Regions from separate parts of the Brevibacterium sp. Z349TD_9 genome, predicted to be linked through region 2. Evidence: predicted binding sites of a transcription regulator. Region 2 holds the regulator's gene; each other region holds the start of a gene.
What was found. Region 2 encodes HspR, which represses chaperone genes until heat shock. Its sites were predicted from a motif close to AAGTTGAGTCNNNNNGACTCAACTT; they were not measured.
Positions count from the first base shown of each region.

Region 1: the regulator HspR is predicted to act here: its motif matches at 3,863-3,887, upstream of clpB (ATP-dependent chaperone ClpB).
Region 3: the regulator HspR is predicted to act here: its motif matches at 3,124-3,148, upstream of AC0VYB_RS03270 (ATP-dependent Clp protease ATP-binding subunit).

Region 1 covers NZ_CM149680.1:3,590,082-3,600,509, reverse strand. Annotated here, with positions in the region: gene AC0VYB_RS16590 (HTTM domain-containing protein) at 1-759, shown strand, start outside; gene clpB (ATP-dependent chaperone ClpB) at 1,204-3,810, opposite strand; gene AC0VYB_RS16580 (hypothetical protein) at 3,917-4,087, opposite strand; gene AC0VYB_RS16575 (NAD-dependent epimerase/dehydratase family protein) at 4,353-5,354, shown strand; gene AC0VYB_RS16570 (FAD-binding dehydrogenase) at 5,420-7,108, opposite strand; gene pheA (prephenate dehydratase) at 7,137-8,072, opposite strand; gene AC0VYB_RS16560 (glycosyltransferase family 2 protein) at 8,069-8,809, opposite strand; gene AC0VYB_RS16555 (DUF5926 family protein) at 8,873-9,745, opposite strand; gene AC0VYB_RS16550 (GTP pyrophosphokinase) at 9,839-10,428, opposite strand, start outside.
Region 2 covers NZ_CM149680.1:3,449,290-3,459,717, forward strand. Annotated here, with positions in the region: gene ureG (urease accessory protein UreG) at 1-820, opposite strand, end outside; gene AC0VYB_RS15965 (urease accessory UreF family protein) at 813-1,550, opposite strand; gene AC0VYB_RS15970 (urease subunit alpha) at 1,562-3,265, opposite strand; gene ureB (urease subunit beta) at 3,265-3,666, opposite strand; gene AC0VYB_RS15980 (urease subunit gamma) at 3,678-3,980, opposite strand; gene AC0VYB_RS15985 (purine-cytosine permease family protein) at 3,980-5,644, opposite strand; gene AC0VYB_RS15990 (heat shock protein transcriptional repressor HspR) at 6,103-6,552, opposite strand; gene AC0VYB_RS15995 (DnaJ C-terminal domain-containing protein) at 6,567-7,616, opposite strand; gene AC0VYB_RS16000 (nucleotide exchange factor GrpE) at 7,831-8,502, opposite strand; gene dnaK (molecular chaperone DnaK) at 8,502-10,376, opposite strand.
Region 3 covers NZ_CM149680.1:755,098-765,525, reverse strand. Annotated here, with positions in the region: gene AC0VYB_RS03275 (metallophosphoesterase family protein) at 1-28, shown strand, start outside; gene AC0VYB_RS03270 (ATP-dependent Clp protease ATP-binding subunit) at 561-3,107, opposite strand; gene AC0VYB_RS03265 (DUF4188 domain-containing protein) at 3,246-3,797, opposite strand; gene AC0VYB_RS03260 (MerR family transcriptional regulator) at 3,908-4,534, shown strand; gene AC0VYB_RS03255 (DUF3152 domain-containing protein) at 4,557-5,303, opposite strand; gene AC0VYB_RS03250 (VOC family protein) at 5,337-5,990, opposite strand; gene AC0VYB_RS03245 (VOC family protein) at 5,987-6,637, opposite strand; gene AC0VYB_RS03240 (TIGR04028 family ABC transporter substrate-binding protein) at 6,874-8,580, shown strand; gene AC0VYB_RS03235 (ABC transporter permease) at 8,580-9,809, shown strand; gene AC0VYB_RS03230 (ABC transporter permease) at 9,806-10,428, shown strand, end outside.

The sequences.
Region 1 (10,428 bases), 140 kb from region 2:
CTCTTCGCCGACACGACCAGGCGCTGGTCGCTCGATGCGCGCAGGCGCCGGAGGCACGGGACCGACCTCGGACCCGAGGACGGACCGTGGTACCTCATCATGGCCAACAACCTCGCGATCGTCGTCCTCGCCTTCCAGGTGTGCGCGATCTACATGTCCGGTGCCCTCTACAAGGCGGGCGGCACCGCATGGCAGCACGGCTTCGCCGTCTACAATCCGCTCCAGACCCAGCAGTTCGGCACCTGGCCCGTGCTCTCCGACCTCGTCACCGCATGGGGGCCGGGAGTCGTCGTCATCTCGTGGGGGTCGATCCTCTTCCAGAGCGCGTTCCCGTTCATGCTCTTCAACCGGTGGACGCGGGCGATCGCGCTCGTCGGCATCCTCTCCTTCCACCTCGGCATCGCGCTGCTCATGGGCCTGCCGTGGTTCTCGCTGACGATGATCGCTGTCGACGCGATCTTCATCAAGGACCGCAGCTTCGAACGATTCAGCGCATTCCTCCGCCGCTGGTGGTCCTCGACCCGCGGAGGTGCCGCGCAAGCCGACGGTGCCGCACGCGAGACCGCTCCTGCCGGGGTCGGTGCTGGGGCTGGTGCTCGTGCTGGGGCCGGCAGCGGGGTCGCCGACGGTGCGGGCGGTGCCGGAAGCGCCGGCAGCGTCGGGACGAGCGGTGCAGGGGGTGCCGGGACGAGCCACGACCAGGCGCCCGAGGCGCAGCGGCCTGACGCCACTCCGAGGGCCGACCACGCCACCGACTGACCCACCACGGCGGTCCCCGAGGAGGATCCGGTGCGAATAGGGGCAGGATTTCGAACCGGATCCTCCTCGGGGAGGCATTTGCCTCGACGAGGCACGCACTCACCCCAGCCGCCGGCCCTTCGACACGCGCTCACCCGAGCAGCCTCGGCGACGGCCCTCAGCGCGCGGACGCCACCGACTCAGCCGCCACTGCACTCCCCGAGGAGGATCCGGTTCGGATGCAGGCCGGATTTCGAACCGGATCCGCCTCGGGGAGGCACCCGTCTCGGAGGGGCACCCGCCTCACGCCACCCGCCGGCCCTTCGACACGCGCTCACCCGAGCAGCCTACGTCCCCGGACACACTGAAGGAGGGGCGACCATGATGGTCGCCCCTCCTTCGGATGAGCAGTCTGCCGGATGAGCAGTCGGCTTGATGAGCAGTCGGCCGCTCAGCCCGGATGCCTCACTGCTTGGCCTGGAGCTCCAGACCCGTCGTGTCGGCGTGCTCGGGCATCGTGACGAGGACCGTGTCCCCGTCCTGGATGTCGCCGGCGAGCATCTTCCGCGCCAGCTTGTCCCCGATCTCGCGCTGGACGAGACGGCGCAGAGGCCTCGCACCGTAGGCCGGATCGTAGCCTTCGAGCGCGAGCCAGTCCTTGGCCTCCTGGGTCACGTCGAGGGTGATCCGACGATCCGCGAGGCGCTTGTCCATGCTCTTGATCTGCAGGTCGACGATCGAGGTGAGCTCGTCGTTGCTCAGCGCGTCGAAGAGCACGATGTCGTCGAGCCGGTTGAGGAACTCGGGCTTGAACGCCGAGGCGACGACGTCCATGACCGCATCCTTCTGCTCCTGCGCCGTCATCGCCTGATCGACGAGGAACTGGGAACCGAGGTTCGAGGTGAGGATGAGGATCGTGTTCCGGAAGTCGACCGTGCGGCCCTGACCATCCGTGAGACGACCGTCGTCGAGGACCTGGAGGAGGATGTCGAAGACGCTCGGATGCGCCTTCTCCACCTCGTCGAGGAGGACGACGGAGTACGGACGCCGACGCACCGCCTCGGTGAGCTGACCGCCCTCGTCGTAGCCGACGTATCCCGGGGGAGCACCGACGAGGCGGGAGACCGTGTGCTTCTCCCCGTACTCGCTCATGTCGATGCGGATGAGGGCCTTCTCGTCGTCGAAGAGGAAGTCCGCGAGTGACTTCGCAAGCTCCGTCTTGCCGACGCCGGTCGGTCCGAGGAAGAGGAACGACCCGGTCGGCCGGTCGGGATCGGAGACCCCGGCCCGGGAGCGGCGGATCGCATCGGAGACCGCGGCAACGGCATCCTTCTGCCCGATGAGGCGCTTGCCGAGCTCGTTCTCCGCCCCGAGCAGCTTCTCGACCTCGCCCTGCATGAGGCGTCCGGCGGGGATGCCCGTCCACGACGCCACCACCTCGGCGATGTCGTTGGCCGTGACCTTGTCGCTGACCATCGGATCGCTGGTCTGGCCTGCGTCGGCCTCTGCCTCCTCGGCCTCGGCCTCGGCGATCTCCTTCTGCACCGCGGGGATCTCCCCGTAGAGCAGACGCGACGCCGTTTCGAGGTCCGTGTCGCGCTGGGCCTTCTCTGCCTGCGAGCGCAGTTCGTCGAGCTTCGTCTTCAGCTCGCCGACCCGGTTGAGGCCGGCCCGCTGGGACTCCCACGTCGCCTCGAGGCCGCGGAGGTTCTCCTCCTTGTCCGCGAGGTCGGCGCGCAGGTTGCTCAGCCGCTCCTGGGAGGCGGAGTCGGTCTCCTTCGACAGGGCCATCTCCTCCATCTTCAGGCGGTCGACGGCACGGCGCAGCTCGTCGATCTCGGCCGGAGCCGAGTCGATCTCCATGCGCAGCCGTGATGCCGCTTCGTCGACGAGGTCGATCGCCTTGTCCGGCAGCTGCCTGCCGGTGATGTACCGGTTCGACAGGCCGGCTGCGGCGACGAGGGCGCCGTCGTTGATCGAGACCTTGTGGTGCGCTTCGTAGCGCTCCTTGAGTCCGCGGAGGATCGCGATGGTGTCCTCGACGCTCGGTTCGCCGACGAACACCTGCTGGAAGCGGCGTTCGAGCGCCGGGTCCTTCTCGATGTTCTCGCGGTACTCATCGAGCGTGGTCGCGCCGATGAGCCGCAGCTCGCCGCGGGCGAGCATCGGCTTGAGCATGTTGCCGGCATCCATCGAGGAGTCCCCGCCGGCTCCGGCCCCGACGATCGTGTGGAGCTCGTCGATGAACGTGATGATCTGGCCGTCGGCGTTCTTGATCTCCTCGAGGACCGCCTTGAGGCGCTCCTCGAACTCACCGCGGTACTTTGCTCCGGCCACCATGGCCGAGAGGTCGAGGCTGATGAGCGTCTTGTCCCGCAGGGACTCGGGCACGTCGCCGGCGACGATGCGCTGGGCGAGGCCCTCGACGACGGCGGTCTTGCCGACGCCGGGCTCGCCGATGAGGACGGGGTTGTTCTTCGTCCGGCGCGAGAGCACCTGGATGACCCGGCGCACCTCCTTGTCACGGCCGATGACCGGGTCGAGCTTGCCTTCGCGGGCGGCTGCGGTGAGGTCGATGCCGAACTTCTCGAGCGACTGCATCGTGTCCTCGGGGTTCTCCGAGGTGACCTTCTTGCCGCCGCGCAGCTCCGGCAGGGCGGCGAGCAGCGCGTCGCGGCTCGCGCCGTTGCTGCGCAGGGCATCGCCCGAGCCGTCGTGCATCGCGGCTGCCGCGAGCAGGAGGTGCTCGGTGGAGACGTACTGGTCGCCGAGCGCCGTCATCTCCTCCTGGGCGAGGTTCATCATCTCGAGGCCGGCGCGCGAGAGGCTCGGCTGAGAGACGGACTGACCGCTGACTGTGGGGAATCCGCCGATCACGGCGTCGACGGCGGTGAGAACGGACTGGCGGTCGGCACCGACCTTGGCCAGCAGGTTCGAGGCGAGGGAATCCGGCTGCTCGAGCAGCGCCGCGACGAGGTGGGCCGGTTCGATCTGGTTGTTGTGGCGCGCGACGACGTCGTTGACTGCCGCCTGCAGCGCCTCTCGTGACTTGGTCGTCATCTGTGCGTCCATGCGCATCTCCTTCAACTGGTGTGTGTGACTTCTCTTCGTTCCAACACCTCAAAAGTTGAGTCTATTCCACTCAACTTTGGTTTTCGAGGGGGAATTGTCGCCGAGATCAGGGTTGCACCACCGCCTCGACGCCGGGGCGGTGGATGGTCGCGGGGTCCGCCCGGGCGGCGAGGGCGGAGGGGGAGAGAGGACGCCGGCGCGGTGGTCCGGGCCGCGCGTGGATCCCGGCGGCCTTCGTCGCAGCCCCGTGGCCGATGGTCGTGTGCGGCGGCGTCATCGGCGGCTCCTGATTCCAGGCGACTGGGGACAAGGGCGGTTACAGCTGAGGCAATTGTATTCTCACGATGAGGTCTTGTGGGGAACGATTTCTGCGGGCCCGACGCGGCCGAGTCCGTGTGGTCGGTTACAGTTGCCTTAGGCAAGGCAGTGTTCCGTGTGCAGCGGACTCCCCCTGACCGATGCCGATCCGGCCATGCTCGACATGCCGCAGGGGGATGCGCGCACCCGGGACCGGTGAGAGCGGGAAAGAGCGAGGAGCGGCCGTGGCGATAGTGGTGACCGGGGCGAGCGGCTTCATCGGCGGTGCCATCGCCCGTGCCCTGGCGACCCGTGACGAACCGGTCTACGCCCTGTGCCGACGGGATCCGCAGATCCCGGGCGTGAACTTCCACGAATGGGACATCCGACAGGAGGCGCCGGCCCCGATCCGCTCTCTGGCGAAGAAAGTCACCGCTGTCTTCCACTGTGCCGGTATCCACGACGTCACCGCAGCCTACGACGACTTCTACGACGTGCGTGTCACCGGCACCCGCAACGTCCTCGACGCCTTCGAGGACGCGAGGATCGTCCATCTGTCCTCGACGACCGTCTACTCACCGACGGCCCCGCACACCGACCTCTGGGAGGAGGCGGGCCCGAAGGACCCGAGCGAGTACCACGACGACTACGCGAAGACCCATGTGCTCGCCGAGCAGCTGGTCACCCGCATCCGTCCCGACGCCGCGATCCTCCGCCCTGCCGCCGTCTACGGCCCGGGCGAGACGATGTTCATGCCCAGCCTGCGCTGCTTCGCACGCAAAGGGGTCCTCACCCTGCCCGGCGGCGGTCGGCAGAAGATGACCCTGACGGCGATCGACAATCTCGTCCGGGCGGCACTCGCGTGTCTCGACGTGCCCAAGGCCTCGGGGCCGTTCAACATCGGCGACCCGATCCCCTACCGCCTCAAGGATGCGGTGGCCACGCATTTCGCCCGGATGGGCTATGACCCCGTCGTCATCGAGGCGATCGCCAAGGACAAGGCGCTCGTCGCAGCGAAGGTGGGGCTCAAGGTGAAGTCGCTGTTCCGGCGCGGGGACAGCGCCCGGCTGTTCCTCGTCGAATACCTCCAGCACGACCGCACGTACAACCTCTCCCGCCAGCAGCGGGTGCTCGGGATCTCGACGACCCAGTACCTCACCCCGTCGCGCCTCCAGCGCCCCGCCGGCCCCGTCTCGGGCGCCGAGGCGACCGCCCCCGACGCGGAGAACCCCGGCCCCGCCGCCTGAACCGACGCCCCCGGCCCCGCCGCCTGAACCGCACACTGTCAGTTCAGCCTGAGGCCGCCGACGCCCTACCTCGGCCGTGCGGCCACGGCGCGACCGGCGCGCAGTCCCGAGAAGATGCACCCGCCGAGGAACGTCCCCTCGAGCGCGTTGTACCCGTGCATTCCGCCGCCGCCGAACCCGGCGACCTCACCGGCGGCGAAGAGACCCGGGATCGGCTCACCGCCGGAGTCGAGGACCTGGGCGTCGAGGTTCGTCTCGAGCCCGCCGAGGGTCTTGCGCGAGAGGATTCCCAACCGGACGGCGATGAGCGGTCCGTGCGCGGGGTCGAGGATCGCATGCGGGCGCTGGACCCGCACGATCCGATCGCCGAGGTAGCGCCGGGCCCGGTGGATCGCCTGCACCTGCGGATCCCGGGGGTCGGCGTCCCCGATCTCCCGGTCCCGGGCTGCGATCTGCGCGACGAGGTCATCGTGGTCGATGACCGGGCCCCGGGAGCGGGCATTCATCCCCGCGACGAGCTCCTCGGTGGTCTCGGCGACGACGAAGTCGGACCCGAACCGGGTGAACGCCTCGACGGGGGCGGGCGCGCCGGAGGAGCGCACGCGGTCGAGGGTGACCCGGATGTCCTTGAGCGTGAGGTCGGGGTTCTGCTCGGAGCCCGAGAGCGCGAACTCCTTGCGGATGATCGAGGCGTTGAGGACGAACCACGAGTAGTCGTGCCCGGTGCTCAGGATCGCGGCCATCGTCCGGTTCGTGTCGAATCCCGGGTAGTTCGGGGCGGGCAGACGCTGCCCGGCGGCGTCGAACCACAGCGAGGAGGGGCCGGGGATGATGCGGATCCCGTGGCCCGGCCAGATCGGGTTCCAGTTCTCGATGCCCTCGGTGTACGCCCAGATCCGGTCCCGGTTGATCAGACTCGCCCCCGCCGCCTCGGCGATGCCGAGCATCCGCCCGTCGACATGGGCGGGCACGCCCGCGAGCATCCGCTCGGGGAACGGGCCGAGGCGCTCGGTCGGCCAGAACCTGCGCATCGTCTCGAAGCTGTGCCCGATCCCGCCGCTGGTGACGATGACGGCCGGGGCGCGGAACTCGAAGTCGTCGACCTCCTCCCGGTTCGAGGCGATCCCGCGCGCCGTCGGGCTCGATGCGAGCACCCGTCCGCGCACGCCGACGACACCGCGGTCGTCGGTGAGCAGCTCATCGACCCGGTGACGGAAGCGGAAGTCGACCCGGCCGGCCGCCTCGGCGGCTTCGACGGGCTCCCGGAAGATCCGCACGACCTCGGGACCGGTGCCCCACGTGAGGTGGAAGCGGGGCACGGAGTTCCCGTGGTCGGTGGGGTCTGTGCCGCCGCGTTCGGCCCACCCGACGATCGGGGTCAGCCGCAGCCCGAGGCCGTGGAGGTAGTCCCGCTTCTCCCCGGCGGCGAAGTCGAGGTAGGCATCGGCCCACTTCCGCGGCCAGCGGTCCTCCTCCCGGTCGAACCCCGCCGAGGCGGCCCAGTCGGAGCGGGCGAGGTCGAGGGAGTCCCGCACTCCCAGGCGACGCTGTTCGGGGGAGTCGACGAGGAAGAGCCCGCCGAGGGACCAGAACGCCTGCCCGCCGAGGGAGGCCCGGTTCTCCTGGTCGACGATGAGGACGCTCCGGCCCGCACGGGTGAGCTCAAAGGCGGCGACGAGGCCGGCCAGTCCCGCCCCGACGATGATCGCGTCGGGGGCAGGGGGCGTGCCGGTGCCGGCAGGGGCGGTGTCCATCGTCGACTCCTTCGTCGCGGGGGTGGGATCAGTCGTCGCGGTCGAGGACTCCGGTCAGCCACGCGGTCGCCTCGGCGAACGCGGAGTCCGTCGTCGTCGGATCGATGATCGGACGGGTGGCGTCGGCGCTCGGGTAGCTGCCGAGGAACTTCACGCTCATCGCGACCCGGTGGACCCCGACGAGGGCGTCGGAGACCCTGGCCTCCCTGATGTGGCCGAGGAGGTCGATGGAGAACTGGTAGAGGCCGAGCCGGTCACCGGTGGGGCGTGACTCGATCCGCGACATCGTGATCCCGCGGGTCGAGAACTGCTCGAGGAGTTCGAGGAGGGCACCGGGCCGGTCGGAGCGCAGGGCCGCCACCAGTGTCGTCTTGTCCGCCCCTGTCTGGGTGGGGATCGGGCCGGGCAGGGTGACGACGACGAAGCGGGTGACCGCGTCCTGGCGGTCCCCGATGTCGGTGGCGATGACCTCGAGGCCGTAGCGTTCGGCAGCGAGCGCCGGACACACCGCGGCGACGTGGTCGGCGGCGTCGCCCGCGAGGTCGCGGGCGGCGGCGGCCGTCGACGACGTCGGGATGTAGACGGCGTCGGGGTAGTGCTCGGCCATGTAGCCGCGCACCTGGGCCTCCCCGTGCGGGTGGGTGCCGAACGAGGTGATCGCCGAGGCGGCGGTGCCCGGACGCACGGCGAGGACGAAGCGGACGGGCACGACGACCTCGGCGATGATCTGGAGGTCGCCGTGCTCGGTGAGCGCATCGATCGTCGCCGGCACCCCGCCCTCGACGGAGTTCTCGATCGGGACGACCGCGGCGAGGCAGTCGCCGTCGAGGACGGCGTCGAGGGCGGCCGCGGCACCGCGCATCGGCTGGGTCGTCGCCTGCTCCCGCAGGTCGTGGGCGTCGAGGTAGCGCAGCAGCGCCGCCTCGGTGAACGTCGCTTCGGGGCCGAGGTACGCGTACCTCACTTCCGGCCCTTCAGTCGACGCGCCAGCAGGGCCCGGGCGACGTCGCGGTACTGGGCTGCGCGGTGGAGCTGAGCCTTGAGGTCGCGGCCGGTGACCCGGTGGTGGAGGTCGCATTCGACCTCCTCGACGCGCAGGCCCGCGTTGACGACGTCGATCGTCATCGCCGTCTCCACCCCCCAACCGGCGGCGAACGGCAGGGCCGCATCGAAGGCCTCCCGGCTCAGGCACCGCATGCCCGAGAGCGGCTGGGTCGCCTCGAATCCTGAGAGTTCGGCGATGCCCTTCTTCGCGAGCCCGACGACGAAGCCGAAGCCCCCGCCCTTGCGCTTCTGGGCGGGGAGGATCGCGATCGTCATATCGGCCTCGCCGGCGAGCACGGGGGCCGCGAGCGGTGCGGTGTTGACCGCCGAGTCCTCGAGGTCGCCGTCGATGAAGAGCAGAGCGCGGTGCTGCGGGGGCTGCCCGGGAGCGGCCTCGGAGATCTCGCGATTGCGGATCGCGAACGCCCCGGTCATCATCGCCGCGGCCTTGCCCTTGTTCTTCCGGTGGGTGACGACTTCGGCGCCGGCCCGCCGGGCGACGGTGCCGGTGTCATCGCTCGATCCGTCGTCGACGACCATGACGATGTCGACGCCGGGGATGAGCTTCGTGCTCGCGACGGTCGCTGCGATCCGCTCCGCCTCGTCCATGGCGGGGATGACGGCGGCGATTCCGCTCGGTGTCTGGTGCTCGGGCAAGGACGGTTCCTCTCCTTCATCCCCTCGCCGAGGCGGTGGCCCCGGGCTGCAGGCGGGCGGCGGTCAGTGGATGGTGAGCTGGCGGGCGACGATGCCCGAGCGGAGCCGGCGGGCCTCCGTGCTCAGCGGCTCCTCGGAGCTCAGCGCTGCGTCGAGGCGGGCGGCGAATTCCGCGATCGGCTCCTCGACGTCATCGGCCTGCGTGCCGAACTCGAGCTCCCAGACGGGGATGATGATCCCGTGCGCGCGGAAGTAGCCGAGGAAGGTGCCGGGACCGCCGAGGTCGTTGCCGCCCTCGGCAGCGAGCCTGGCGAGAGCGTCGACGACGGCGTCCTCACCTTCGCTGCGGGCCCAGCGCACGTAGGTGCGGCCCGACATCTCCGTCCAGTACGCGGAGTCAACGGAGGCGAGCTTCTCGGTCGGGGTGATCGAATCGTTCGCCTGTTCGAGGGCGGCGGCCACCTCGTCGTCGTCGCCGGGCAGGTCCCAGTACTCGAAGGTCTCGAGGACGCGGACGGAGAACGGGTGGTCGGTGTCGAGGATGTCCTGGAGCTTCGGACCCTCACCGGGTTCGGTCGTCGCCTCGATCGTCGTGCCGGGGGCCGCCTCGGCGGCGGCGAGGATGCCGCGGGCCACGTCGCGGGAGGCATCGGTCGAGGACACGGGGACCTGCATGCCGGCGTAGAGCGCGCCGTCCTCCCGGTGCCAGGCCTGCCATGCGGCAGGCAGCAGGGAGGCGATCGTCACTTCGTGGCCGCCGTACTCCTCGCTCAGGCGCACCTGCGCGGTGGCGGCGGGGACGAGCTCGCGGAGGCAGATGAGGTCGGCTTCGAACGGCAGCCCCTCGAAGGGGCGGGCGACGAACGCCGTGGCCTGAGCGCGGGCCAGCCGCTTGGCGATGAGGTCTTCCTTGGAGCGCTTCGACTTCTTTCCCATGGGACGCAAGTCTAGTCGGTGCCCACGACCGCACCGTGCACGCCGATCCGGACCTCGCCGAGGCGGTGGCTCAGCCCTCGCCGAGGTGGCGGCTCAGCCCTCCCCGGAGACGGGGATGAAGTACCGGGTCGAGTGGGACTCGTCCATCCGCACCCGCAGGGTGTCCCCAGGCGAGGGCAGTCCCGCGCGGTCGGGGTTGTCGGGGGTGAGGCCGAGCGTCTCGAAGCGGATGATGCCGTGGCGGCCCACCTCGTCGGCGGCGAGGACGTAGGAGTGGTTGAGCTCGCGGATCGTCACCTCGATCGAGGGATCCTCCTCGGCGGGGTCGGTCATCGTCCGCGGCGGTGCGGAGTTGCCGAGACCGAGGGAGGCCCCGACGTCGTCGGCGATGAATCCGGCCACGGAGTCCGCCTGAGCGAAGAGGCCGGCGAGGACGAGGGAGAGCCGCTCCTGCTGCGAGTCCGAAGTGAGAACCTGGCCGGGTTTGAACAGGTGCTCCTCGGAGAGCACGCACCACGCGTCCTGGAGGATCGTGCGGATCTGGAGTTCGACGAGGACGGAGGGTTCGGAGTCGAAGGGGACTTCGACGATGAGGTGGCGGCCGCGGTAGCCGGACGGCTTCGGGTGCGCGGAGTAGTCGCGCACCTCGGCGATGGTGAGCGCGGAATCGTCGTTCGGGTCGG
Region 2 (10,428 bases):
CGTCCGCGACCGCGGGCTCGGGCTGCTCCGACCCGGACTCCGGCGAGGCAGTCCCCGTCCCGGAAGTCTCGGCGTGACTGAGTGCATGCTCGTGCTCGTGCTCGTCGTCCGCGTGGGAGTGGATGTATCCGCCGTCCTCATCGGCGTGGAAGTGCGGTGCCATCGGGCCCGGATCCTGCGGTTCATGGGCACCGGCCCGATGCTTCTCGAGCAGGTCGAGCAGCCACGTGCGCAGGTGGGCCACGGATTCCTCGTCGAGACGCGAGAGCCCGAGGACCGGCGCTCCCTCCCGTGCCGCCTCGGCGTCGGAGATCATCAGCTCGACGTCGACACCGACGTAGGGGGCGAGGTCGGTCTTGTTGACGACGAGGAGGTCGGCCCGACCGATTCCCGGCCCGCCCTTGCGGGCCACGTCACCGCCGCCGGCGACGTCGAGGACGAAGATCTGGGCGTCGATGAGCGCCGGGGAGAACGTCGCGGTGAGGTTGTCGCCGCCGGATTCGACGAGGACGAGGTCGAGAGGATCGAAGTCGGCTTCCAATTCCTCGACACCGGCGAGGTTGGCGGTGACGTCATCGCGGATCGCGGTGTGCGGGCACGCGCCGGTCTCGATCGCGCGGATCCGCTCGGGTTCGAGGACCCCGGCGGCCCGGAGCAGGCGCGCGTCCTCGTCGGTGTAGATGTCGTTGGTGATGACGCCGATGCGGATCTCGGCGGCGAGCGCGCGGCAGATCATCGCGATGAGCGAACTCTTGCCGGTGCCGACGGGCCCGGCGACGCCCAGGCGCAGGGCCCGGTGTGGGGTGGGGAACTCAGGCACGGAACAGCCTCCTCGGAAGTGCGGACTGGATCTCTGCCCAGTCCTCGATGAGCGGTGCCCCGGCAGCGGGGATCGCTGCCGGGACGGTGAGCGTCGCCAGGTCGGCGACGGAGCACTCGATGGCGGTGCACGCCTCGAGCACCCAACCGGTGGCCCAGATCGGGTCCATCGGTTCGAGTTTGAGAGTCGCAGCGGCGACGGTCTGCGCGTCGTCGTACGCGACGATGCGCACGAGGTCGGCTGCCGACACCTCGGCGACGGCGGCGATGGCACCGAGCACAAGGGGACGCGGACACCCTCGGCGGGGCAGCACGCCAGCCAGCTGCGGCCACAGGACGACGGCGACGCGGCGCAGCCCGGCCCCGAGCACCTCGGCGATCTCCCGCAGTGCGGGACTGGGGGTGCGGGCCGCCCATTCCTCGGTGATCGACTCGAGTGCTTGAGCAAGGTCGTCGGAGAAGTCCGGCCGGCCGTCGCTGTCTGCACTGGCGGACCTGCGGACGGCATGGCGGGTGACGACGGCGGCACCGGCCTCGACGCGGACGACCGTGCGCATTCGGGCGCGCATGTACGCCGGCACCTCGGCGGGGGTGAGGTCCTGCCACAGCCCGGCTTCGACGCTGTTCGAACTCACGTGGGCACCGGCCGGCAGGCGGGCGTCGGCAAGGAGCATCATGAGGGTCGCCGAGGCGGCCCCGGGCGCTCCAGCAGCGCCGCAACCACCGTTCATCGAGCTGTCCATCAGAACATCTGGTAGAGCTGGGTGAGCGGAAGGGCGGTCGCCGGTGCCGCGGTGACGAGCTCACCGTCGATAGCGATCGCGAACGTGTCCGGGTCGATGTCGATGGCCGGGCGGATGTCGTTGTTGCGCATGTCCTTCTTCCCGATCTCCCGTGTCGGCCGGACGGCGACGAGCCGGCGCCGGAGCCCGAGCCTCTCGCGCAACCCGTCCTCGACCGCCGCGGGAGCGACGAACGACACCGAGGTCGCCGCCCCGATCGCATCTCCGAAGGCCGGGCGCATGAGCACCGGCTGCGGGGTCGGGATCGAGGCGTTCGGATCGCCGAGCCCCGCCCACGCGATCGTCCCGCCCTTGATGACGAGATCGGGTCGGACGCCGAAGAAGCGCGGGTCCCACAGGGTGAGGTCGGCCATCTTCCCCGCCTCGATCGACCCGATGTGCTCATCGACACCATGGGCGATGGCCGGGTTGATCGTGTACTTCGCGACATAGCGGCGGGCGCGTTCGTTGTCGGCCGGCGGGGATTCGCCGAGGCGGCCCCGCCAGTGCTTCATCGTGTGGGCGACCTGCCACGTGCGGGTGATGACCTCCCCGATCCGGCCCATCGCCTGCGCGTCCGAGGACGTGATCGACAGGGCACCCATGTCGTGGAGGACGTCCTCGGCGGCGATCGTCGTCGCGCGGATCCGGGATTCGGCGAACGCGAGGTCCTCGGGCACGCTCGGGTTGAGGTGGTGGCAGACCATGAGCATGTCGAGGTGCTCTGCGACGGTGTTGACGGTGTGCGGCAGCGTCGGGTTCGTCGACCCGGGGATGATGTTCTCGAGTGCGGCGATGGAGAGGATGTCCGGGGCGTGTCCGCCGCCGGCGCCTTCGACGTGGAAGGCGTGGATGCTGCGCCCGGCGACCGCGGAGATCGTCGATTCGACGAAGCCGGATTCGTTGAGCGAATCCGAGTGGAGGGCCACCTGGAGTCCGTGGGTGCCTGCGGCGCGCAGGGCTGCGTCGATCGCCGCCGGGGTGGCACCCCAGTCCTCGTGGATCTTGTAGCCGGCCGCCCCGCCGAGTGCCTGTTCGGCGAGCGCTTCCCCCGAGATCGTGTTCCCCTTGCCGAGCAGCAGCACGTTGACCGGCAGGGCATCGAGGGCCTGCAGCATCCTGCCCAGGTGCCACGCCCCGGGGGTGACCGTCGTCGCCTTGCTCCCCTCTGACGGTCCTGTACCGCCCCCGACGACGGTGGTGATGCCGGTCGCGAGCGCCTCGTGGATCTGCGAGGGCGAGAGGAGGTGGACGTGGGAGTCGATGCCCCCGGCGGTGAGGATGCGCCCCTCTCCGGAGATGATGTCGGTCGTGGCGCCGATCTCCAGGTTGGGGTCGACACCGTCGGCGATGTCGCTGTTGCCGGCCCGGCCGAGCGCTGTGATCCGGCCGTCGCGGATCCCGACATCGGCGCGGATGACACCCCACCAGTCGAGGACGATGACGTTCGTGATGACGGTGTCCGGCGCACCCTCGGCCCGGCTCGTCGTGCCCTGGAGCATCGATTCGCGGATCGACTTCCCGCCCCCGAAGACCGCTTCGTCCCCGCCGAAGGTGCGGTCCTCCTCGATCTCGATCCACAGATCGGTGTCGCCGAGGCGGACCTGATCCCCGGCCGTGGGACCGAAGAGCGCGGCGTAGCGCTGGGCTGAGATCTCGACCATCAGCCCTCCCCCGCCTCGGTGCCGGACTCCCCCGCGTCGGGGGACGAACCCTCGTCACTTCGCGCCGCCTCGGCGGCGGCTGCCTCCTCGCGGATCTGCAGGCCGGGGACACGCTTGCGCCCGCCGAGGCGGACGATCGCCACGGTCCGCGAGGCCCCCGGTTCGAACCTCACCGACGTCCCCGCGGGGACGTCGAGACGGAACCCGGTCGCGCCTCGGCGATCGAAGGACAGGGCGTCGTTGACGTCGGGCAGGTGGATGTGCGATCCGATTTGCACGGGCCGGTCGCCGGTGTTCTCGATGGTCACGGTGCCGGTGTCGGGGGCGCTGCGCCGGTTGAGCACGCGGATGCCTTCGCGCACCCGTACGGCCCCGGGCCCGTGGTCTCTCGTCCCTGCCATGGGTGGTCCTGTCAGTCGATGGGGTTGTGGATGGTGACGAGCTTGCGCCCGTCGGGGAAGGTCGCCTCGACCTGGACGTCGTGGAGCATGGGCGGCACATCGTCCATGACGTCGTCCCTGGTGAGCACCTCGCGTCCGGTGACCATGAGCTCCTCGACGTTCGCCCCCTCGCGGGCGCGCTCGATGACCCACGTGCTCAGCAGCGCGATGGCCTCAGGGTGGTTGAGGGGCACTCCCCGCGCCAGCCGGTCGCGGGCGATCATCCCGGCCACCGACAGCAGCAGCTTCTCCGTGTCGCCCGGAGTAAAGTGCATCAGCGCTCCCGCACGGGGTCGGCCGGCAGGACGTGTTCGCCGAGGCGGTCGGTCGACAGTGCCAGTGAGCTGAGGTAGAGGGTCTCACCGTTGGGTCCGCGCTTCGCCGAGGCGATCATGTCCGGACGCTCGAACTCCATCTCCGTGACGTGGCACCACAGGGTGGCGTCGGTGGGGTTGCCGTGGTCGTCGAGCATGGGCACGTCGATGCCGTCGTCGCGGCGGCGCAGGTAGTAGCGGCCGCGGGTGAGGATCGCCATGAGCGGGGTCGCGATGATCGCGATGCCGACGGCGAAGAGCGGCGAGAACGGCTGGACGGCGGCGCCGAAGGCCCCGAAGTAGATCGCGATCGACACTCCTCCGGACAGGACGAGGGAGACGACTCCGACGGTGTTCCAGTCGTAGAGCATCCCGCGGCGGAACTCCGGGGTCTTCGGGGAGAGCCCGAGCACGTACTTGTTGATCGCGATGTCGGCGGCGACGACGCAGATCCACGACATCGCGAGGTTGGCGTAGAAGCTGAGGATCGCGTTGAGGAAGTCGAACATGTTCAGCTCCATGAGCGCGAGCGCGAAGAGGAGGTTGACGACGAGGAAGGTGATCCGTCCCGGGTAGCGCTTGGTGATCCGCGTGTATGCGTTCGTCCAGGCCAGCGAGCCGGAGTAGGCGTTGGTGACGTTGATCTTCACCTGCGAGATGACGACGAGGACGACGGCGAGCAGGAGCGCGAGCCACTGCGGCATCATCTGCTCGTAGGTGGCGAGCAGCTGCTGGACGGGTTCGGTCGCGAAGCGCGTCGCTCCGGGGACGTTGGCGATGAGGTAGACGGCGAGGAACATGCCGATGATCTGCTTCGTCGCCCCGAAGATCACCCAGCCGGGACCGGCGAGGATGACCGCGGTCCACCAGCTGCGACGGTTGGCCGGGGTGCGCGGCGGCATGAAGCGCAGGTAGTCGATCTGCTCGGCGATCTGGGCGATGAGGGAGAGGCAGACGCCGGCGGCGAGCATCGCCGAGGCGAAGTTCGCGCTCTCCCCGCTCTCGCCCTGGTAGGCGAAGAACGAGCTCACGGAGTCGGGCTGGAAGGCGATGAGGTAGCCGACGGGCACGACCATGAGGACGAGCCACAGCGGCGTCGTTGAGACCTGGAGCCGGGCGAGGGCCTTCATGCCGAAGATGACGAGCGGGAAGATGATGACCGTGGAGAGGAGGTAGCCGATCGGGCGCGGTATCCCGAGGCCGAGGTAGAGTCCCTGCGCCATGATCGAGCCCTCGAGGGCGAAGAAGATGAAGGTCGCGAAGATGATGTTCGTGATGACCGAGCCGTAGTAGCCGAATCCGGCCCCGCGAGTGATGAGGTCGAGGTCGAGGTTGTAGCGGGCGGCGTAGAACGCGAGCGGCCACCCGGTGAGGAAGATGATGATCGCCGCGGTGAGGATGCCGAGGATCCCGTTCGCCGTACCGTGGGCGAGTCCGATGCTCGCGCCGATCGAGAAGTCCGCGAGGTAGGCGATCCCGCCGAGCGCACTCGTCGCGACGACGGCCGGCGCCCAAGTCCGGTAGGAGCGCGGGGCGAAGCGCAGCGTGTAGTCCTCGAGGCTCTCCCGCGCCGCGGTCTTCGCCTCGCTGCTGCCCGGCGGCGGTGTCGCCGATGTCTCTTTCATGGTGGCCCTCTCAGTCGCGCCCGATCCCAACATCGCCCATCCTGGCAGGCGATTGTTTCGGTGCGTGTCGACTGAGTTTCGTCCATGTTTCGAGACCATAGTTTCATCTCGCGGACAGGTCCGCGCAGTGGCCAGTGGTGGCTGTGGGAGCAGCCGCGGACATCGGCTGCGCTCAGGGGCTTCCTGCAGGCAGAGCCACAGGAACCGAGCGCCGCTCCGACCCGCGCACACGCAAATGAGTCGGTTTTCGCCCGATCGGTCGGTGCGTGAACAGACTCATCGGGCGAAAACCGACTCAAACCAGCTGGCAGCGCGCGGATGCGGCTCGAAGCGACGCCACTGGTCGCCCGACGCCGCGGAGGAACACCCCGGGCATGAGAAAAGGGGCGGCCTCAGCCACCCCTGTTCGCTCACGCCCGGCGCCGCCCGACGCTCGGCGCCGCGTCGCCGCCAGGCGCTCACACCCTCCGGGCCCGGAAGTCGTCGTAGAGCACCACGGCTCCGGTCCCGGACTCCGGCGACACCTTCGGCCGCCGGCCGCGGGCGATCGAGACGACGTCGCCCCTCGACCCGGCGGCGAACACGCGGGCATCCCGCTCGCGTGCCTCCGCCTGGGCGAGGGCCTCCTCCTCGAGCTCCTGGTTCCGGCTCCGGAGGGCGTCGATCTGGTTCTGCATCTCCATGATCTTCTTGATCCCCACGAGGTTGACGCCCTCGTCCTGGGAGAGATGCTGGATCAGGCGCAGCTTGGCGATGTCCCGCCCCGAGTAGCGGCGGCCCTTGCCGGCCGTCCGCTGCGGGGTGACGAGGCCCATCCGGTCATACTGCCGCAGGGTCTGCGGGTGCATGCCCGCGAGTTCCGCTGCCACGGAGATGACGTAGAGCGCCGCACTCTGAGAGAACTGCATGGTGCCCCGCCGCCTCAGCTCGCCTTGGCCCGATCGAGCAGGCCGGCTCGCGGATCCTCGGACTCGGTCGCCGCCTTGTAGGCCTCGACCGCTTCCTTGGCTTCCTTCGAGAGGTTCTTCGGGGCGACGATCTCAACGGTTACGAGCAGGTCGCCCGTGCCCTTCTTCGTCTGCACGCCCTTGCCGCGCACGCGCAGGGTCCGACCCGAGGGCGTGCCCGCGGGGATCTTCACCTTGACGGGCTGTCCGCCGAGCGTGGGCACCTTGACCTCGGCCCCGAGGGCCGCTTCGTCGAAGCTCACCGGCAGGTCCATCCGCAGGTTGTCGCCGTCGCGGGTGAACACCGGGTGCGGCTTGACGTGGACCGTGAGGATGACGTCGCCGGGCTCTCCGCCGTTCGGGCTCGCCTTGCCCTTGCCGGCCAGACGGATCTTCTGCCCGTCCTTGACCCCGATCGGGGTGCGCACGGTCAGCGGCTTCCCGTTCGGCATCTTCAGCTTGACCGAGGCACCGTTGGCAGCCTCGGTGAAGCTGAGATTGGTCGAGGACTTGATGTCCCCGCCCTTGACCGGGGGCGAGTAGCCGCCGCCGAATCCGCTGTCACCGTAGCCGCCGTAGGAGGCACCGCCGCCGAAGCCGTTGAGCAGATCGGCGAGGTCGGGCGGAACGTCGCCGTATCCGCCGCCGAAGCCTCCGCCGCCGGGCGAGTAGGTCGTGCGTGTGCGCGTGCGACCGCCGCCTCCGAAGAGGTCGGAGAAGACGTCGTCGAACCCGCCTCCGCCGCCGGCACCACCGGCACCGGCGCTGAACCTGGCGCCGCTGCCCATCGCGCGGACCTGGTCGTACTGTTCGCGCGACTCCTTGTTCGACAGCACCTGGTGGGCCTGTCCGATCTCCTTGAACTTCGCCTCCGCCTCGGCGTCCCCCGGATTCGCGTCCGGATGGTACTTCCGCGCGAGCTTGCGGTAGGCCTTCTTGATCTCGGAGTCCGTCGCGTCCTTGGAGACGCCGAGGGTCTTGTAGAAGTCCTTCTCGAACCAGTCATTCTGCGGTCCGGTACTCATCTGGCACCTCCCTTCTTCCTTGTCCTTTTCGTCGTGCCGCTGCCACCTGGCCTCGGCTCTGTCATCGTTTCCCTCATCTGTCTGCTCACAATCCGCAGCCCCCGGACAACGTGTGCGTCCCGGAGACTCCGGACCGTCGCCGAGGCGGTTCCTTCGTCCCAGTGTCCGCTCACGGACGCTGGGAAGCGGTCCCACCTCGGCGGGGTCGGGATCCTCAGTCCTCCGGCTGCTGCACGCCGACGCGGGCCGCGCGGATGATGCGATCACCCATGCGGTAGCCCGGCTGCATGACCATGAAGACCGTCGGCACCTCAACGTCGTCCGACGGCTGTTGCATGAGGGCCTCATGCAGCCGCGGATCGAACTCGTCGCCGACGGCGCCGTACTGTTCGACGCCGACCTTGGCCAGCGCGTCGAGCAGCTTGTTCACGTGGGCCTCGAAGGGCCCGGAGACGTCGCCGTTCTCCTGCGCCAGACGCACCTCGTCGAGGACGGGGACCAAGGCCTCGACGACCTTGATCGTCCCGCCCGCTGCCGCCCGCTCTCGTTCGCGGTCGGCACGCATCCGGTAGGCGGCGTACTCCGCGTTGATCCGCTTGAGATCGGCGAGGTGGGCGGCGGCCTCGGACCCGGGAGCGGGCTCGGCCCCACCCGGCTCGGCGGCCGCCTCGGTGTCGTTCAGCCCCGAGGCATCGGCGGGGATGTCGACTCCGAGGTCGCTGGCATCGGCCAACACTTCCTCGGTGTCCTGTCCCTCCCCGGCCCCCGAGGCCGACTCGGCGTCGGCCTCGGGACGGAGTTCACCGGTGTCCGGATCGACCCGGCGCTTGTCATGGAAGGTGAAGCGTGGCTCCTCGGACGACGGATCGTTGCCCTCGGTGGTCATTACTTCTTCTCCTCGTCCTCATCATCCACGACCTCGGCGTCGACGACATCGTCGTCAGCGCCCGTTCCGGCATCGGAGCCGCCCTGGTCGGAGGCTCCGCCGGCAGCACCGGCGCCGGCTTCCTGCTGTGCGTAGATCGCCTCGCCGATCTTCTGCTGCTTCTCGGTGAGGGTGTCGAACGCCTTCTTCACCGCGTCGTCGTCTTCGCCCTTGAGAGCTTCCTTGACGGCGTCGACGTCGGACTGGATCTCCGACTTGACGTCCTCAGGCAGCTTGTCGGCGTTGTCGTCGAGCAGCTTCTGGGTCTGGTAGGCGAGGTTCTCCGCGTTGTTGCGGACGTCAGCGGCCTCACGGCGCTTCTTGTCCTCTTCCGCGTGCTCCTCGGCCTCACGGACCATGCGCTCGATGTCCTCCTTGGGAAGGGCCGAGCCGCCGGTGATCGTCATCGACTGCTCCTTGCCGGTTCCCTTGTCGGTGGCCGAGACGTGGACGATGCCGTTGGCGTCGATGTCGAACGCGACCTCGATCTGCGGGACTCCGCGCGGAGCCGGCGCGATGCCGGTGAGCTCGAAGGTGCCGAGGTTCTTGTTGTCGCGAGTGAACTCGCGCTCACCCTGGAACACCTGGATCGACACCGAGGGCTGGTTGTCCTCAGCCGTGGTGAACGTCTCCGAGCGCTTGGTCGGGATCGGGGTGTTGCGTTCGATGAGCTTCGTCATCACGCCGCCCTTGGTCTCGAGACCGAGCGAGAGCGGGGTGACGTCGATGAGGAGGACGTCCTTGCGTTCGCCCATGAGCACACCGGCCTGGACGGCGGCGCCGATCGCGACGACCTCATCGGGGTTGACGCCCTTGTTGGGCTCCTTGCCTCCGGTGAGCTCGGTGACGACCTGGGTGACACCGGGCATACGGGTCGAACCACCGACGAGGACGACGTGGTCGATGTCCTTGACGGACACGCCGGCATCCTTCATCACCGCGTGGAACGGGGCCTTCGTGCGCTCGAGGAGGTCCTTGGTGAGGTCCTCGAACTTCGCCCGGGTGAGGGTCTCGTCGAGGTGGATCGGACCGTTCTCGCTCATCGAGAGGTACTGGAGGGAGATGTTGGTGCTCGTCGCGGACGAGAGCTCCTTCTTCGCCTGCTCAGCGGCCTCCTTGAGACGCTGCATCGCCGTCGAGTCCTTGGTCAGGTCGACGCCGTAGTTGTTCTTGACCTGCTCGACCAGCCAATCGACGATCCGCTGATCCCAGTCGTCACCGCCGAGGCGGTTGTCGCCGGAGGTCGCACGGACCTGAATGGTCGAGAAGCCGTCATCGTCCTTGCCGACTTCGAGCAGCGAGACGTCGAACGTACCGCCGCCGAGGTCGAAGACGAGGATTAGCTCGTCTTCCTTGCCGCGCTCGAGGCCGTAGGCCAGAGCGGCGGCGGTGGGCTCGTTGATGATGCGCAGGACGTTGAGGCCGGCGATCTCACCGGCGTCCTTCGTGGCCTGACGCTCAGCGTCGTTGAAGTAGGCCGGGACGGTGATGACCGCGTCGGTGACCTTCTCCTGGAGGTATTCCTCAGCGTCGTGCTTGAGCTTCTGCAGGATGCGCGCGGAGACCTCGGGAGCGGTGAGCTTCTTGCCGCCGATCTCGGTGTCCCAGTCGGTGCCCATGTGGCGCTTGACGGACGCCACGGTGTTCTTCACGTTGGTGACGGCCTGGCGCTTGGCGATCTCGCCGACCAGGGAGTCTCCGTTCTTGTTGACTGCGACGACGGACGGGGTCGTGCGACCGCCTTCCATGTTCGCGATGACCTTGGGGTCACCGCCCTCGAGGACGGCGACGACGGAGTTCGTGGTTCCGAGGTCGATTCCAACTGCACGTGCCATATCGTTTCTCCTTAACTCTCAGAGTCGGCTCGGGCTGAATGCGTGCGGTCGT
Region 3 (10,428 bases), 1.2 Mb from region 2:
GAAGGAGATCACGGTTCCGCTCGCCTGAGTCGGCGGGGTGCGGCCTCGGCGGGGTGCGGGCGCACGACATCGACGCGGTGGTCCGACATATACGCGGTCTGCTAACCGCGTATATGTCGGACCACCGCGTCAGTAATCTGCGTCGTGTCGGTTCACCGCGTTCGTGTCGGTTCACCGCGTCGGTGACGTACTCGCCGCGATCGCTCCCAGAGTGCGCTCCGCCGAGACAGCACTCGGTGCCCAGACAGCACAGTGCCCGGGTGGGAATCTGCTTCCCACCCGGGCACTGGCCGTGCAGTCACACACGATGCTCGAGGAACGCCGCTGGTCAGGCGCTCGCATGGCCGACCTCACACGCCTGACCTCGCGCACTCAGTCTCACACGCCTGACCGCACGCGGCCAGCCTCACGCAGCCGGCCTCGCGCACTCAGTCTCACACGCCTGACCGCACGCACTCAGTCTCACACGCCTGACCGCACGCGGCGGACCTCACACGCCTGACCTCGCGCGCTCAGCCTCACGCGCCTGACCGCACGCGGCCAGCCTCACGCAACCGACCTCACGCAGCGAGCGGCGCGCGCTCCTCTCGCGGGGCGACGACGAGCTCACCGTCGGAGACGGAGACCTCGACGGTGCCGCCCTCGGCGACGGCCTCGGTCACGAGGATGTCGGCGATCCGGTCGTCGAGCTCGCGCTGGATCACCCGGCGCAGCGGACGGGCGCCGAATTCGGGCTCGTAGCCCGCCTCGGCGAGGAAGTCCACGGCCTCCTCGGTGATCTCGAGCGCGATCCCCTGACGGGAGAGCCGCTCGATCGAGAGTTCGAGCTGGAGGCGGACGATCTCCCGCAGCTGCGTGCGGTCGAGCCGGGAGAACATCACGGTCTCGTCGATCCGGTTGAGGAACTCGGGACGCATGACCTCCTTGAGCCGGCCCTTGACCTTGGCGCGCAGATCCTTGTCCGTGACCGTCGCATCCGCCGACGTGAAGCCCAGCGGGGTGCTCTGGCCGATGAACTCGGACCCGAGGTTCGAGGTCATGATGATGACCGTGTTGCGGAAATCGACCGTCCGACCCTGACCGTCGGTGAGCCGACCGTCGTCGAGGACCTGGAGGAGCAGGTTGAACGCATCCGGGTGCGCCTTCTCGACCTCGTCGAGGAGGATGACCGAATACGGGCGCCTGCGAACCTGCTCAGTGAGCTGTCCGGCCTCGTCGTAGCCGACGTAGCCGGGAGGAGCACCGACGAGACGCGACACGGTGTGCCGTTCCCCGAACTCGCTCATGTCGAAGCGGATCATCGCCGCCTCGTCATCGAACAGGGTCGCAGCGAGGGCCTTCGCCAGCTCCGTCTTGCCCACGCCCGTCGGGCCGAGGAAGAGGAAGCTGCCGATCGGCCGCTGCGGGTCGCCCATGCCGGTCTGCGACCGGCGGATGGCCTTGGACACCGCGGTCACGGCGTCGTCCTGACCGACGACGCGCTCGTGGAGCATGCCCTCGAGTCCGGCGAGGCGGATCTTCGTCTCCTGCGTCATGGACGACGCGGGGATCCCGGTCGCTCGGGACACGACGGCAGCGATCTGCTCGGCATCGACGACCCGGTCGCCGCCTTCCTTCGCCGAGGCGGCCGCTGAGCCGAGGACGGCTTCGAGCTGATCCGTCAGGGCGGAGATCTCGTCACGGATCTCCCCGGCCCGCTCGTAGTGCTCGGCGGCTATCGCGGAGTTCTTCTCCGCTTCGAGCTCGCCGAGGCGTGCCCGCAGCGCCGAGGTGTCGACGACGGGTCCGCGCTTGAGCGAGAGCCGCGCTCCGGCCTGATCGATGAGGTCGATCGCCTTGTCCGGCAGGTACCGGTCGGTGATGTAGCGGTGCGAGAGTTCGACCGCTGCCCGGATCGCCTCGGCGTCGTAGGTGACGCCGTGGTGGTCGGCGTAGCGACCGGAGAGGCCGTCGAGGATCGTCACGGCGTCCTCGATGCTCGGCTCCCCGACCATGACCGGCTGGAACCGGCGGGCGAGTGCCGAGTCCTTCTCGATGGTCCGGAACTCCCGCAGCGTCGTCGCGCCGAGGAGGTGGAGATCTCCGCGGGCGAGCCTCGGCTTGAGGATGTTGCCGGCGTCCATCGAGTTCGATTCGCCGTTGCCGCCGGCGCCGACGAGCGTGTGGAGCTCGTCGACGAAGACGATCGTGTCGCCGTCGGCGGCGATCTCGTCGAGCGTGTTGGTCAGTCGTTCCTCGAAGTCACCGCGGTAGCGGGTGCCGGCGAGCATGCCGGGCATGTCGAGGGCGATGACGCGCTTGCCCTGCAGCTGCGCGGGAATCTCGCCGGACTCGATCGCCTGGGCGAGGCCTTCGGCGATCGCGGTCTTGCCGACACCGGCTTCGCCGATGAGAACGGGGTTGTTCTTCGTCCGGCGAGCGAGGATCTCGATGGTCTCCTCGATCTCGTCGCCGCGGCCGATGACCGGGTCGAGCCGACCCTCAGCGGCGAGCGCGGTGAGGTCGGTGCCGAACTTCTCGAGCATCGACTCCTCACCACCGGTCTCACCGGAGGCGTTCGCATTCTGCTTCGCCTCGGCGGCCTGAGCACCGGCCTGCAGCGTGGCCTGGGTGACCCCAGCCTGCGCGAGGATCCGCCCAGCGGGCATCTCCTGGTTGAGGACGAAGGCGAAGAACACGTGCTCGGGGTCGATGTAGGTCGATCCGAAAGCACGTGCCACCTGGTAGGCGTCGAGCAGTGCCTTCTGGGCAGCGCCCGTGAGCGTGGGCGCACCGTCGCCGGTGCGTGATTCGGCTGCCTCGGGCAGTCGTTCGTCGATCGCGGTCACGATCGCCTCGGGGTCGGCGCCCATCTGACGCAGCGACGCCGAGCCGTGCTCGGATTCGACCATGACGCGCAGCAGGTGCAGCGCGTCGACCTCTTCCTGGCCGCGACCGCGGGACAGGGCGGCGGCACCGTCGACGACCTCCCGGGTGCGCTTGGACAGCAGCCGGTTGATGTCGACGGAACGGCCTTGACGTGGGGTGTTCTGACCCTGCAGGTAGCGAGCGAGGAACTCGTCGAACGAGCCCTCGCCGCCGCTGGAAGGTCCGAAGAAGTTAGCCAAAGTGACCTCCTCTTGAAAGTTGAGTCAGGGTGACTCAGTTAAGTCCTTTGACCCAATCAACGAGAATCACTTCGGGGTTATTCCCCGCCCGAATCCGAGCGTGAGCGAGGTCTCCGCGGCCGCTGCGGCGCGGGCCCCTCACCGGTCGCGACGCGCCTGCCGGTCACGGGCGCGGGCGCTGCGCGGACCGACCGGACGGGTGCCGACGGCCTTCGCGAGGCCCAACGGCGGCGTGCCGACGTACATCGACTCGGCCCCGGCGACGGGGAACGTCTCATGCCAGACGCCGACGGCGTTCGGCGCCGAGCGGGCCCGCTTGTTGAACGCCGTCCAGGCCGGACGGTGCTCGGATTCGGGGGCGGCGGCGTAGCTGTAGATCTTCTCGAGCGAATCCCAGTACTGGACGAGCCAGGGCCCACGGGGATCGAACACGAGCCGGTAGCCGCGCATTCCCGAGTCCGGGTCCGCGGAGAGCTCGGCGAGCATCCGCGGCATGGCCGCGAAGACCGGTATCCACTGGTCGAAGCGCCACCATCGGCGGATCCGCATGCCGATGATGAAGACGACGAGCTCGCCGTCGTAGTCGCGGGTGAGCTTCTCCGGCCCGGGGACTGCTCGCCGCGAACTCCTCGGCGCGCCTGCGCCGGTCGGTGGATCAGTCGCCTCTGGTGTGTTCGCTGTCGTCGCCATCGCTCGCCCCTGCCATAATGGATATCTGCACTCTCCAATATTGGATACCTTGACTCTCCAATGTCAAGGGTCGGTCGACATTCGTCTCCGATGAACGAAACGAGGTCCGCATGCGCATCTCCGAGCTCTCGCGCCGCAGCGACGTGCCGGTGGCGACGATCAAGTACTACCTGCGTGAAGGTCTGCTGCCCGTCGGCGAGCGGACCTCGGCGACGCAGGCGGTCTACTCCCAGGCGCACGTCGACCGCCTCGAGCTCATCCGCGCGCTTCTCGGCCCGGCACGGCTCTCGATCGAGAAGGCGAAGCGCGTGCTCGGAGTCATCGACGATCCGCCGGAGACGTTCATCGGCGTCCTCGGCGCCGCACAGGAGGCGACCGCGCAGGAGCCCGCCGATGCCCCCGACGACGGCCCTGCCCTTGCGCTCATCGCTGAACTCGGATGGTCGGTGGATCCGGAGAGCGTCGAGGTCCGCCAGCTTGCGAGTGCTCTGCGCGCCGTCGAGGCCGGCGGCGTCGAGGTCCTCGACGGCGGGCTCGCTCGCTACGGTCGTACCATCCATGACCTCGCCGAGGCGGAGGTGGCGACCGTGCCCACCGACGAGATCGACGGGGCCGTCCGTCAGGCCGTGCTCGGCACTCTGCTCCTCGAACCCGTGCTGCTCGCCCTGCGCCGGCTGGCCCAGCAGGATGTTGCGACCCGGAGGTTCAGGGACGCAGATTCGAGCGCTGAGGGCTGAGGGCTGAGGGGAGCCTGTGCCCCTAACCTTCAGACGGCCAGCCATTGGGCTTGCAGCCTTGGAGTCCCTTCGTCTGCTGCTGCATGAGCGGGGCGGTCTTTCCCGTGCCCGGGCACGATGCGTGTCCGTGGCCGAGGGCGTGGCCGACCTCGTGGTTGATGAGGTACTGCCGGTACTGAGTGAGATCGTCGAACTCCTCGGTCGCACTCACCCAGCGCTTCGCATTGAGGATGACATTGGGCCCGTTGCGGCACGAGAGCTTGCCGAGGGTGCGCAGCGGCAGGCACATCTCGTCGACGGTGTTCGGGCTCGCGATGCTGATCATCGCATCCTGTCCCTTGTCGACGAGCTCGATCGAGACATCGTCGATGTCCTGCCACCCCCGCTCGTCCTGGAGCGTATCGATGATGAAGCCGGCCGCCTCGTCGACGTCGATCGGCAGGTTGTCCTCGACCCGCAGCGCGACCTGGAACGTCCGGCCGCCGTCGCGGTTGGGACCGACCTCCTCGGCGGGCCGCTTCCACTCTCCGCTGCCCTCCATCTCGATGTCGTCCTCGCTCACCGCCTCCTGCGTCGACCCGGTGGTCGGACCCGTGGTCGGCTCGGCCGGCTCGGTCACCGAGGGGGCGGCGATCGTCTCGACGGCCTGCGGCGTCCGCCGCGTCTCTGTCGGCTCAGCAGCCGGCGCGCACGCGCCGATACCGGCGAGGAGCGTGAGGACGGCGAGCGCCGAGGCGGCACGGACGGCGCGCGAACGGGGATGAGTCACAGGGCGAGTCTAACCGGGAGAGGGGCGCAGCCCTCAGAACTCGAGCCGACCGCCCGGTCCGCGGAGCACCGCCTGCAGCCCATACGCCTCACCGGCGACCACCGCGGCGTCACCGACTCCGAGGATCTCGAGAGCGCGCCGGGTCGCCTCGGCATCCGGTGAGGAGATCGAGAACGAAAGCAGCTCCACGGTCGGCAGGCCCGCCTCGGCGGGGTGCGCCGACTCTCCCCAGTCGATGAGGAACGGCTGCGTCCCCTCCGCCGGCAGGGGCGCCCGGGAGGTCAGTCGCCACTCGAGCAGCTCGCCGTCCGCGGTCTCACGCGACATGTCCCTCACCTCGCCGATGTCGACGCCCGCGGAGTTCGCCGCCGCAACCCTGTCCGGGAACTCCGGCGGGTGGATCGCCCATGTCTGCAGGGTCGGGGCTGTCGCCAGATGCGCATCGAGCGGCAGGGTCCCGTCGGCAGGGCGCTCCTGCCCAGGATCGGGGCCGAGGATCTCGAGGTACGTGCGCGCTCCCGCCTGCCATCCGGCCGGGGCGAGTCCGACGAGGAAGTTCGCCGTCCCGAACCCCGGATGCCGTCCCCCGGGCACCGGCCTCACTCCGGTCGCCCGCGCGAAGTCGGCGACCCCGGCAGCGAGGTCGGGAACGGTGACGACGAGGTGGTCAAGATGAGCAGGGATCACAGGATCCATTGTCCACCCGGCCCCTCGAGCCGCACATGGAGAGCGTCGACCTCACCCTCCTCGACCTCGATCCTCGCATCGAGGGCCGCGAGGACGGCGCGGACGGCTCCGGGGTCGGGGCTCGTCGCCCAGAACTGGTCGAGCGTGACCCGCGGCAGGTCCTGCTCGGCCGGGTGCGGTGAGCCCTTCCAATCGATAAGGAAGGGCTGGACTCCCCCGAGCGCGAGCGGAGTCCGCCGCGTCAGCCGCCAGTCGAGGACCTCACCTTCTGGGGTCCGCCGGCTCATGTCATAGACCCCGCCGAGGTCGACGGGCGGATCGTTCGAGACCGCAGCAGCCGCGACGAGGCCGTCGAAGTCATCCGGGTGGACCGCCCACCGCTGAACGACGGGTTCGGTGACCCCGGCGAGCCGGGTCTCGGCGAGAGCCGGATCCTGCTCCGGATCCGGGCCGAGGATCTCGAGATACCCCCGAGCCAGGGCGGAACCGCCCGCCTCGAAACCGAGCAGGGCGTTGGCCGTGCCGGCCTCCGGATGGGCACCTCCGAGCACGGGACGCACCCCGAGTACGACTTCGCATTGCTCAACAGATTCAGCGAGATTCGGGACGGCGATGACGACGTGGTCGAAGGCGCGCGGCAGCAGCATGTCTCAATATTAAGGCACGAGTTGACGCCGCGTATCCGGGTGCGGTTGACTCGTCCCATGCAGACGAACCCGCGGAGCGCCACATGTCGGACGATGATGTGCGCCCACATGGAATTGATGCCGACCGCCGATTGTTGAGCTAAACAGCTCCGATCCTTTCCGGCTCAGGCCTGCACCACCGCTCCACCGCTCTCGGGAACCTCTGCGCTCCCACCTGCTCGAAGGACCTCACAACCATGACCTTCACCTCCACGACGGAGCCCCGCTCCCCCGCCTCGGCGAGGGCGATGCGGACCCGCCGCAGCATCCTCGGCGTCGGCCTCGGACTCGGCACCTTCATCACGCTGAGCGCGTGCACACCCACGGACACCGACCCGCTCACCGACGGAGCGCCGGTGACCGGTGGGGTGCTCACGTACTTCGAGCCGCAGACATGGACGCTGCTCTACCCGCCGTCGGTGGGCTTCTACCCCAACGGCGGGATCATGAACAACATCTCCGCCCGCCTGCTCTGGCAGGACCCGACGACCCTCGAGCTCCATCCGTGGCTGGCCACCGAGTTGCCCGAGGTCAACGCCGACGCCACGCAGTACACGTTCACCCTGCGCGACGGCGTCACCTACTCCGACGGGTCGCCGCTGACACCGGCGAACGTCGCGAAGAACTTCGACCTCTTCGGCCGCGGCGACGAAGCCCGGACCCTGCCCGTGTCCGAGCAGATCTCGAACTACGAGCGCAGCGAGGTCCTCGACGACCGCCGCGTCCGCTTCCACTTCAGCGCCCCGTCCCCGGGCTTCGCGCAGGCGACGTCGACGATGAACGCGGGCCTCCTCGCCGATTCCACCCTCGACCTCGACGCCGAGGGCTTCGGACCCGGCGGAGCGACGAAGATCCACACCGCCGGCCCCTTCCGCATCACCGCGGAGACGATCGGCACAAAGCTCTCCGTCCGCGCCCGCGAGGACTACGACTGGGCGCCGCCGCACCTCAAGCACCAGGGCAGGCCCTACCTCGACGGCATCGACTACATGGTCAACAACGAGTACTCGGTGCGCATCGGCGCCGTCCTCTCCGGTCAGGCCGACGGGGTCCGCGACGTCCAGGCCCCGGACGAGACCCGCGTCGAAGAGCAGGGGCTGCGCCTCTATGCGAAGGCGACGAACGGGATCAACAACAGCATCAACTTCCGCTTCCGCACGGACCTCCTCTCCGACATCCGCGTGCGGCAGGCGCTCATCGCGGCGATCGACCGGCAGGAGATCGTCGACAAGCTCTTCACCCCGAACTACCCGCTGGCCACCGGCCTCCTCGCCAAGGGCGCGATGGGCTACAAGGATCAGTCGGGGTCGTGGACCTACGACCCCGCCGAGGCGGCCCGCCTCCTTGATGAGGCCGGATGGGTCCTCGGCGAGAACGGGTACCGGGTCATGGACGGGCAGGTGCTCGCGCTGACCGTGAACACGGCCCTGCCCCAACCGCGGTCGAACGAGGTCCAGACGCTCATCCAGCAGCAGCTGCGCCGCGTCGGTGTGCGCCTGTCGATCAACCCCGGCGACCAGGCGAAGCAGACGCTCGACGCCCTCGAACTCGATCGCATCCAGATCTACCACTCGATGGTCGCCCGCGCCGACTACGACAACCTCCGGTCGAACTACTCCTCGGTCAACCGCGACGTCTTCCTCAACGCCCCCGGCCGAGACGACACGCGCGACGACACCGTCGACCCCGAGATCGACCGCCTCCTCGAGAAGCTCGCCTCCGAACCGGAGACGACGAAGCGCCAGGCCGCCGCCGAGGCGGTTCAGGACTACCTCGTCGACCAGGCCTATGTCCTCCCGTTCTTCGAGGAGCCCCAGGTCTTCGCGTTCCGTCGCCGCGTCCACGGCTTCACCACCGAACCCGTTGGCCGTCCCGACTTCTACAGCACCTGGATTGCGAGCTGATGATGATCGACCTCCGCTATGTCCTCCTCCGACTCGGCCAAGCCGTGCTCGTCCTCCTCCTCGCCTTCACCGCGGCCTTCATCCTCCTCTCGGTCATCCCCGGCGACGGCGTCACGGCACGCTTCGCCGATCCCGCGCTCGGCCTCTCCGCCGACCAGGTCGCGGCGATCCGTGCCGAGACCGGGGCCGACGAGCCGCTGCTCGCCCGGTATCTCATCACGCTCGGAGGATTCCTCACCGGCGACTTCGGCTTCTCCGTCCAGACGGGGGCCGCGGTCTCGACGATCGTCGCCGCGGCCCTGCCGTCGACGATCGCCCTGGCCGTCTCCGGCTTCCTCACCGCGGTCGTCCTCGCCGTTCTCATCGCCGTCTTCGCGACCTACGGTCCGGCGACCGGCCCGCAGGCGTGGGTGCGCAGGGTCCTCGACTCCGTGCCGAGCCTCTTCATCTCCATCCCCGTGTTCTGGCTGGGGATCCTCCTCATCCAGGTCTTCTCCTTCCAGCTCGGCATCGTCTCCGTCGTCTCCCCCACCCCCGCCGAGGCGCTCGTCCTCCCCACGCTCACTGTGGCCGTCCCGCTCTCGGCCCCCATCGCGCAGGTCCTCATCCGCTCGATCACCGAGGTCAAAGCCGCAGGCTTCGTCAAGGTCACCGCCGCCAAGGGCGCGTCCGAGAGGTGGATCCTCATCCACACCGTCGCCCGCAACGCCCTGCTGCCGGGCCTGACGATCGTCGGCCTCGTCTTCGGCGAGCTCGTCGCCGGGGCCGTCGTCACCGAGACCGTGTTCGGCCGCAACGGCATCGGCCAGATCACCGCGCAGGCCGTGACGAACCGGGACAACCCGATCCTGCTCGCCGTCGTCGTTCTCGCCACGCTCGGCTACGTCGTCATCAACCTCGCCGTCGACCTCCTCTACCCCGTCATCGACGTCCGTCTGCGCGGGAAACCGGGAACCGCCTCGGCGAGGGCAGGACGCGGAAGCGGTCGAGGCGGCGCTCGTTCGAGCACCGCACGCAGCGCAGTCACCGCCACCGACCCCACGACGAAGGAGGCGCTGGCGGCGAGCGCGTCCAGCGTCGGCGTCACCCTCAACTGGGGTGAGCCCTCTGCCGTCGGTCCCGCTGACAGTGCCGGCCCCGCAGACAGTTCTGCCGCCGGCGGACCCGCCACCTCTGCCCAGGACGCGGCCGAGCCGGGCCGAGCCCTGAACGGAAAGAGGACCCCATGAGCTTCATCTCCAGCCTCACGCGCACAGCGCAGGGCACCGGACGCGTGCGCCCGAACTCCCGACGGACCCGCCCCGGCTCCGGGCGACTGCGCTCAAGTGCCGGTGCGCTCATCGGTCCGGCCACCGTCATCTCCGGCCTCGTCCTCCTCATCGCGGTCCTCTGGGCTCTGCTGCCCGGCCTGTTCACGCAGTACGACCCCAACGACGGCGGGACGACGCCGGCACTGCTCGCCCCGAGCCTCGAGCACTGGTTCGGCACCGACCAGACGGGACGCGACGTCTTCACCCGCGTCGTCTACGGCGCCTCCCAGTCCCTGCTTGCAGCGCTCATCGCGGTCGGGGTCGGTCTCATCGTCGGCACGACCATCGGACTCATCGCGGGCACCCGCCGCGGCTGGGTCGACGACGTCCTCATGCGCGCCGTCGACGTCCTCCTCTCGATCCCCGCGATCCTGCTCAGCCTCTCGATCGTCATCGTCCTCGGCTTCGGCACGATCAACGCGGCGATCGCGGTCGGCGTCACCGCAATCGCGCAGTTCGCCCGGCTCGCCCGATCCGAGGCCGTGCGGATCGATACGAGCGACTTCGTCGCCGCCGCGTACGGGTCCGGTGGCACGTA